One region of the Micromonospora sp. C41 genome, then DNA from elsewhere that is predicted to be linked to it. Evidence: predicted binding sites of a transcription regulator. Region 1 holds the regulator's gene; the other holds the start of a gene.

Region 1 (3,405 bases):
ACCGGGACCGCAACCTGGTCCAGGAGCAGGCCACCGGCACTGTGCTCAGCGCGCTGCTGCCGATCCTGGACGACCTGGACCGGGCCCGTGAGCACGGCGATCTGGTGGGCCCGTTCGGCAGCGTGGCCGAGCAGCTCACCGCCGCGCTGGGCAAGTTCGGCCTGACCGCGTTCGGCGAGAAGGGCGACCCGTTCGACCCGACCCGGCACGAGGCGGTGGCGCACCAGACCTCCGCCGACGTGACCGAGTCGACCTGCGTACAGGTCATGCGCCGCGGTTACCAGCTCGGCGAGCGGCTGCTGCGGCCCGCCATGGTCGCGGTCGCGGACCCGGAGTAGTGCCGACCCGTGACGTCCCGCCCGCCCCCACCGGGCGGGCGGGACGGCCGGGCTTCGACCCGTGGAAGGGGGTGGACCGGTGAGTTCCAAGGACTGGATCGAGAAGGACTACTACGCCGCGTTGGGCGTGGAGAAGTCCGCCTCCTCGGACGAGATCAAGAAGGCGTACCGCAAGCTGGCCCGGGAGTCGCACCCGGACCACAACCCCGGCGACACCGGGGCCGAGGAGCGGTTCAAGACCGTCTCCGAGGCGTACGCGGTGCTGGGCGACGAGAAGAAGCGACGCGAGTACGACGAGATGCGCTCGCTGTTCGGCTCGGGCGCCTTCCGCCGCAGCGCCCGCGGCGCGGGCCAGCCGGGCGGCGTGCCGTTCGACGTCTCCGACCTGTTCGGCGGCGGCGCGGGCGGCGGGGACACCCGGTTCGGCGGCGGCGGTTTCACCGACCTGTTCAGCTCGATCTTCTCCGGCGGCGGCGGGGGCGGCGCGGCGCGTCCGCGCGGTCCGGCGCGGGGCCGGGACGTCGAGACCGAGGTGGCGCTCGATTTCGAGGATGCGGTACGCGGCGTCACGCTGCCGCTGACGCTGCGCGCGCCCGGCGTCTGCGACACCTGCCACGGCAACGGCGCGAAGCCGGGTACCCAGCCGGTGGCCTGCCCGGTCTGCCACGGCGCCGGCGTGACCACCCGCAACCAGGGGTCGTTCAGCTTCTCCGAGCCGTGCCGCAACTGCCAGGGCGTCGGCACGATCGTCGAGGAGAAGTGCCCGGAGTGCCACGGCACCGGCGGTGTCACCAAGACCCGCACGCTGAACGTGCGCTTCCCGGCCGGGGTGGCCGACGGGCAGCGGATCCGCCTGGCCGGCCGGGGTGAGCCCGGTGAGCGGGGCGGCGCGGCCGGCGACCTGTTCGTGCAGGTGAAGGTCCGCCCGGACGAGCTGTTCGGGCGTACCGGGGACGATCTGACCCTGAACGTCCCGATCACGTACGCCGAGGCGGTCCTCGGCACCGACCTGCGCGTGCCGACCCTGGACGGGACGGTGACGCTGCGGGTGCCACCGGGTACGCCCAGCGGGCGGGTGCTGCGTGCCCGCGGCAAGGGCGTCGTACGCAAGGACGGCCGCGCCGGTGACCTGCTGGTCACGCTCGACGTGGTGGTCCCGGCGAAGGTCTCGGACGAGGCGCGGGCGGCGCTGGAGACCTTCGCGGAGCAGACTCCGCCCGCCGCGCGGGAACATCTCGACGCGCGGGTACGTCGATTCAGTTGACGGCGGCAGCGGAGGTGAGCGGGCATGTCGGAGGAGTACGTCGGCTCGGGTGACCCGGCCTACGAGGCCAAGGTGTTGATGATCTCGGTGGCTGCGCGGATGGCGGGGATGCACCCCCAGACGCTGCGCCAGTACGACCGGCTGGGCCTGGTGCAGGCGGGCCGGGCGTCCGGCGGTGGCCGCCGGTACAGCGTCCGGGACGTGGTGCTGCTGCGCGAGGTGCAGCGGCTCAGCCAGGACGACGGGATCAACCTGGCCGGGGTCAAGCGGATCATCGGGCTGGAGCGGCTGCTCGAAGAGGCACAGCAGCGGGTGGCCCGGCTGGAGGCGGAGCTGGACGCCGCGTACCGGCGGATCGCCGAGCTGGAGTCGCTCGGTGGCTTTGCCCGCGGCGACCTCGTGCCGACCAACCGCACGTCCACCGCGCTCGTCGTCTGGCGACCACGCCGCGCTCCCGACCGCTGACCTTTCACCGGAAGGCCGGCGCGCCCCGCTCCCCCGGGGCCGCGCCGGCCTTCGTACGTCCGGCCCTCGTGCGTCCCTGGTTCGGGGCGCTCGTCGGGGAAAGCGGGATGCGGCAGGGCGCTGTCGACTAGGCTCGCCGGTAGGGCCAAAACCCCTAAATCGGACGCCGAGTTGGCAGGGGGAGCCATGGCGGAACCGGCTAAGAAGGTGGCGGAACGCGCCGAGGAACGGCTGGAGAAGGTGGCCGAGAACGTCCGCGAGCGGTTCGACCGGGTCACCGAGGGACGCTTCAGCGACAAGGTCAAGGAAGGGCGCTTCGCCGACCAGACGGACCACGGCGTAGACCGGGCCCGGGACGACGAGAGGCGCAAGAAGCAGGGCGGGTCGACCTGACGATCCGCCGACGTGCGGGCCGGGATCCACGGGGGATCCCGGCCCGTTCGCCGTTCGCGTCAGAGGCGGCGGTTCTCGCGGACCAGGCCGCCCTCGCACCAGTCCCGGTAGACGAACAGGTCGGGCCGGGCGAGCAGCACGCGGCTGTTGTGCGCCCAGTTGCGCATCAGGTCGTCACCGGCGCGTTCGGCCTGCTCGACAAGCTTGCGGAACCGGCGTTTGGGATGGGCGCGGAAGTTCGTCCGGATGCCGTCGGCGGCGTAGATGTAGAGGCAGTGCAGCGCGAACCGCCGGGCCGGGCAGCGCTCGTCCATCGCCAGGTCGAACAGCGTCTGCACCAGATGGTCACCGGCGACCAGCAGGTCCCAGTCGGGCGGCATCGAGGTCAGCGGCACCGAATCCGGTTGATAGGCCCACGCCCGGAGTTCGGCGGGCGAGGGATCGACCGGATTGGCGAAGCCGTGGAACGTATCTTCCTGCACGCTCACCGGCCGACCTTCCGCTTGCGCTGGCGGGGGCACCGGCCACCCGCGGACCCTGGCTGCTGGGCCGAAACGTTAACGCGGCTGAGCGGAGCAGTGGTAGACCTTCCGGGGATCAATTTGACAACGCCGGGCCGGATCTGCCTGTGGCAGGTCCGGCCCGGCGCGGGTCAGTCCCCGGTCGGCGCGGGCAACGCCGCTGCCGCACGGGCGGCGGCGGCGCGGGAGCGCAGCCACTGCTTGAACCACTGGGTGTCGGGCAGCCGGGCGAGCAGCGGCCCGGTCACCACCGTGATCAACACGTACGCGGTGGCGAGCGCCGCCAGCTTCGGGTTCACCGGGTAGGCGGCCGCGACGGCCAGTCCGGCGATGACGATGGAGAACTCGCCGCGCGGGGTCAGCGCCAGGCCGGCCCGCCAGCGACCGGGCTCGGCGATCCCCGCCCGGAGGGCGGCCAGGTAGC
Region 2 (3,405 bases), on a different contig from region 1:
GGGTGTACTCGCCCGCGATCAGCGCCAGCGCGTCGTCGGCGACGCTCACCTCCTCGCCGGTCAGCCCGGCCCGCTCCCGCTGCCGGGGCAGCAGGTGGTCGCGGGCGATGGCCACCTTCTCGTCCTCGGTGTAGCCGTCCAGCGCGACCAGCTCCATCCGGTCCAGCAGCGGGCCGGGGATCGCCTCCACCACGTTGGCGGTGGCGAGGAACAGCACGTCGGACAGGTCGAGGTCGACCTCCAGGTAGTGGTCGCGGAACGTGTGGTTCTGCGCCGGGTCGAGCACCTCCAGCAGAGCCGCCGCCGGGTCGCCGGAGTAGCCGGCGGCCAGCTTGTCGACCTCGTCGAGCAGCACGACCGGGTTCATCGAGCCGGCCTCGCGCAGCGCCCGCACGATCCGGCCGGGCAGCGCGCCGACGTAGGTGCGCCGGTGGCCGCGGATCTCCGCCTCGTCCCGGACGCCGCCGAGGGAGACGCGGACGAAGTTGCGGCCCAGCGCCCGGGCGACCGACTCGCCGAGGCTGGTCTTGCCGACACCGGGCGGGCCGGCCAGGGCGAGCACCGCGCCGGAGCCGCGTCCGCCGACCACGCCGAGGTTGCGCTCCGCGCGCCGGTTGCGCACCGCGAGGTACTCCAGGATGCGGTCCTTCACGTCGGCCAGGCCGGCGTGGTCGGCGTCGAGCACGGCCCGCGCCGCGGCCAGGTCCGTGTTGTCAGCGGTACGCGTGCTCCACGGCATCTCCAGCACGGTGTCCAGCCAGGTACGGATCCAGCCCGCCTCGGGTGAGGCGTCACTGGCCCGTTCCAGCTTGCCGACCTCGCGCAGCGCCGCCTCGCGTACCTTCTCCGGCAGGTCGGCGGACTCCACCCGGGAGCGGTAGTCGGCGGAGCCGTCGGGCTCGTCCTCGCCGAGTTCCTTGCGGATCGCGGCGAGCTGCTGGCGGAGCAGGAACTCGCGCTGGGACTTCTCCAGCCCTTCGCGCACGTCGCTGTTGATCTGCTCGGTGACCTCCTGCTCGGCCAGGTGCTCCTTCACCCAGCCGACCAGCAGCTCCAGCCGGGCGGTGACGTCCGGCGCGGCGAGCAGCTCGGTCTTCTGCGCCAGGCTGAGCCAGGGCGCGTAGCCGGCCGAGTCGGCCAGCTCGGACAGGTCCGTCATCCGCTCCATCGCGTCGATCACCTGCCAGGCGCCGCGCTGCTGGAGCACCGAGGTCATGAGCGCGCGGTACTCGCGGGCGAGTTCCCGGGCGCGGCCCGCCGGGGCGGGCTCGTCGAGCGTCGCGGCCTCGACCCAGAGCGCGGCGCCGGGACCGGGCACGCCGGAGCCGATACGGGCCCGGACGAGACCGCGGATCACGGCGGCCGGCTCGCCGCTGGGCAGCCGGCCCACCTTCTCGATCGTGGCGACCACGCCGACGGAGCCGTACTCGCCGTCAAGGCGGGGCACGGCCAGGAGTTCCTTGTCGCCGGTGGCGCGGGCCGCGTCGACGGCGGCCTGGGTGGTCGGGTCGAGGGTGACCGGGATGACCATCCCGGGCAGCAGGACGGTGTCGGTCAGGGGAAGTACCGGAAGAGTTGCCATCGGACACCTGCCATCACGTTGGTTGAGCGTGTCTGGCTCAAGTAACAAAAGGTGTCCCTTGTTCCGGATTGTGACCCACGCCACTGTCCGGCCTTCCCGACGCCTGTTCGCGCACCGGTCCTCTATTGGCCGCGACGCTTACCTGGCACGACCCGCCGAATGCAAAGAGGCGGGTATTGTTGCGAAATTACCGTGAGGTAAGTCAGACTCTTAGCACACCCCGCCCGACACAGGGAGTAATGGCGATGGCAAGGAAAGTAATCACCGTTCTGACCGACGACCTCGACGGCGGAAAGGCCGATCGGACCGTCGAGTTCAGCCTGGACGGCGTGGCGTACACGATCGACGTGTCCGACGAGAACGCGGGCGTTCTGCGCAAGGCGCTGGACCCGTACATCAGCGCTGGCAGGCGGATCGGCCGCGGCGCCACCGAGGTCGCCCGCGCCACCCGGCGCGCGGGCCGGCCGAGCACCTCGGGAATGGACCGCGAGCAGAACCGCGCCATCCGCGAATGGGCAGCCAAGAACGGGTACGAGATTTCCGAGCGCGGGCGCATCCCGGTGTCGGTCGTCGAGGCGTACAAGAACCGCTGAGCGCTAAACACTCACCGTCGGGTATCCCAGGGTCACGCTGAGAAATCGCAGCGCCCGGCCGGCCTTTTGTGTTGTCGGTGACTTTCATCGGGCTGGAGTCCGACGGCACGAAACTTCTTCCCGGAACGATTCCCACGCTCCCCTGCCGGACCCGCCTCGCGTACCCACCACGCGGACACGACACGGCCGCGGCCACCCGGACGGTTCCCGGGCGGCCGCGGCCGTCGCGTGTCCTCAGTTGACCCGGATGCGCACCACGTCGATGGCGGGAGTCTGGTTCGCCCGCTCCATCATCGGGATGCGGTGCGAGCCGTCACCGGCCCAGACCGCGCACTGCGCCACGCCCGACTGCGCCAGGCCCGGGATCTGGATCAGCACGTCGTCCGGCTGGTTGCCGCCGCGGCCGTCCTCGGTGGCGACGAAGAACGCCGGCACGTCCTGCGGGTTCGGGGGCTGCCGGGTGCTGCCGAGCATCCGGCAGGCGGTGTGGAAGTGGCCGCGCACCAGGCCCTGACCGTTGAGCAGCGAGCTCTCCAGGTAGTAGCCGCCCTGCCCGGCCGCGAGGAAGCGGTCCCGCACCAGGTTCTTGGTGGTCACCCGGAGCGTGAACGGCTGGTTGCGCCGCACCTGGTTCGGGAACTGCGTGATCAGCAGCGACGGGTTGTTCGCCGCGGCGCCCACCTCACCGAACGCGGTGCTGACGCACCGGTTGCCGTTCTGGAAGCCGTCGTGCCCCTGCAGCTGGCTGCCGGAGCAGTCCTTGGCGAGCACGTTCAGCCCGTTGCCGCCACCGTTGTTCTGGCCGCCGCCGTTGTTGTTCCCGCCGCCGTTGTTCCCGCCGTTCTGGCCCCCGTTCTGACCGCCGTTGTTGTTGCCGCCGTTCTGACCCCCGCCGTTCTGACCCCCACCGTTGCCGGGGACGTCGGTCAACGCGCACCGGGCGAACTGGTCCAGCCCCTGCGGGCGCTGGCCGAACCGGCCGATGGCGGTGGCGATCCGGTTCAGCGCCGCGGTCCGCTTGTCCGCGAGCGGACCCAGGATCGCGTTGTTGATGAACTCGCCCCCGTTGCGGCCCTCCGCCGCGAGCCGCCGGTTCGCCTCAGCGATCTGGGACGTCAGCGCCGCCAGTTCTCGATCCACCTCGGCACGGGCCCGGCCGGGCACCTGCGGCAGCCGACCCCGGACGTCCGGGCAGGTCACGGTCGGAGTGCCGGCGCCGGCGCCACCCGC

What was found. Region 1 encodes HspR, which represses chaperone genes until heat shock. Its sites were predicted from a motif close to TTGAGTNNNNNNNACTCAA; they were not measured.
Region 2: a site for HspR is predicted at 1,605-1,623, ahead of lon (endopeptidase La). Genes of this name have one in related genera too.

Annotation. Positions count from the first base shown of each region.
Region 1 is NZ_JAGPXP010000016.1:54,284-57,688, forward strand. Features, by position in the region: gene grpE (nucleotide exchange factor GrpE) at 1-338, shown strand, start outside; gene dnaJ (molecular chaperone DnaJ) at 418-1,602, shown strand; gene KBX43_RS18425 (heat shock protein transcriptional repressor HspR) at 1,627-2,067, shown strand; gene KBX43_RS18430 (hypothetical protein) at 2,254-2,460, shown strand; gene KBX43_RS18435 (hypothetical protein) at 2,520-2,948, opposite strand; gene KBX43_RS18440 (cation:proton antiporter) at 3,113-3,405, opposite strand, start outside.
Region 2 is NZ_JAGPXP010000017.1:77,114-80,518, reverse strand. Features, by position in the region: gene lon (endopeptidase La) at 1-1,582, opposite strand, end outside; gene KBX43_RS19275 (Lsr2 family protein) at 1,828-2,175, shown strand; gene KBX43_RS19270 (hypothetical protein) at 2,410-3,405, opposite strand, start outside.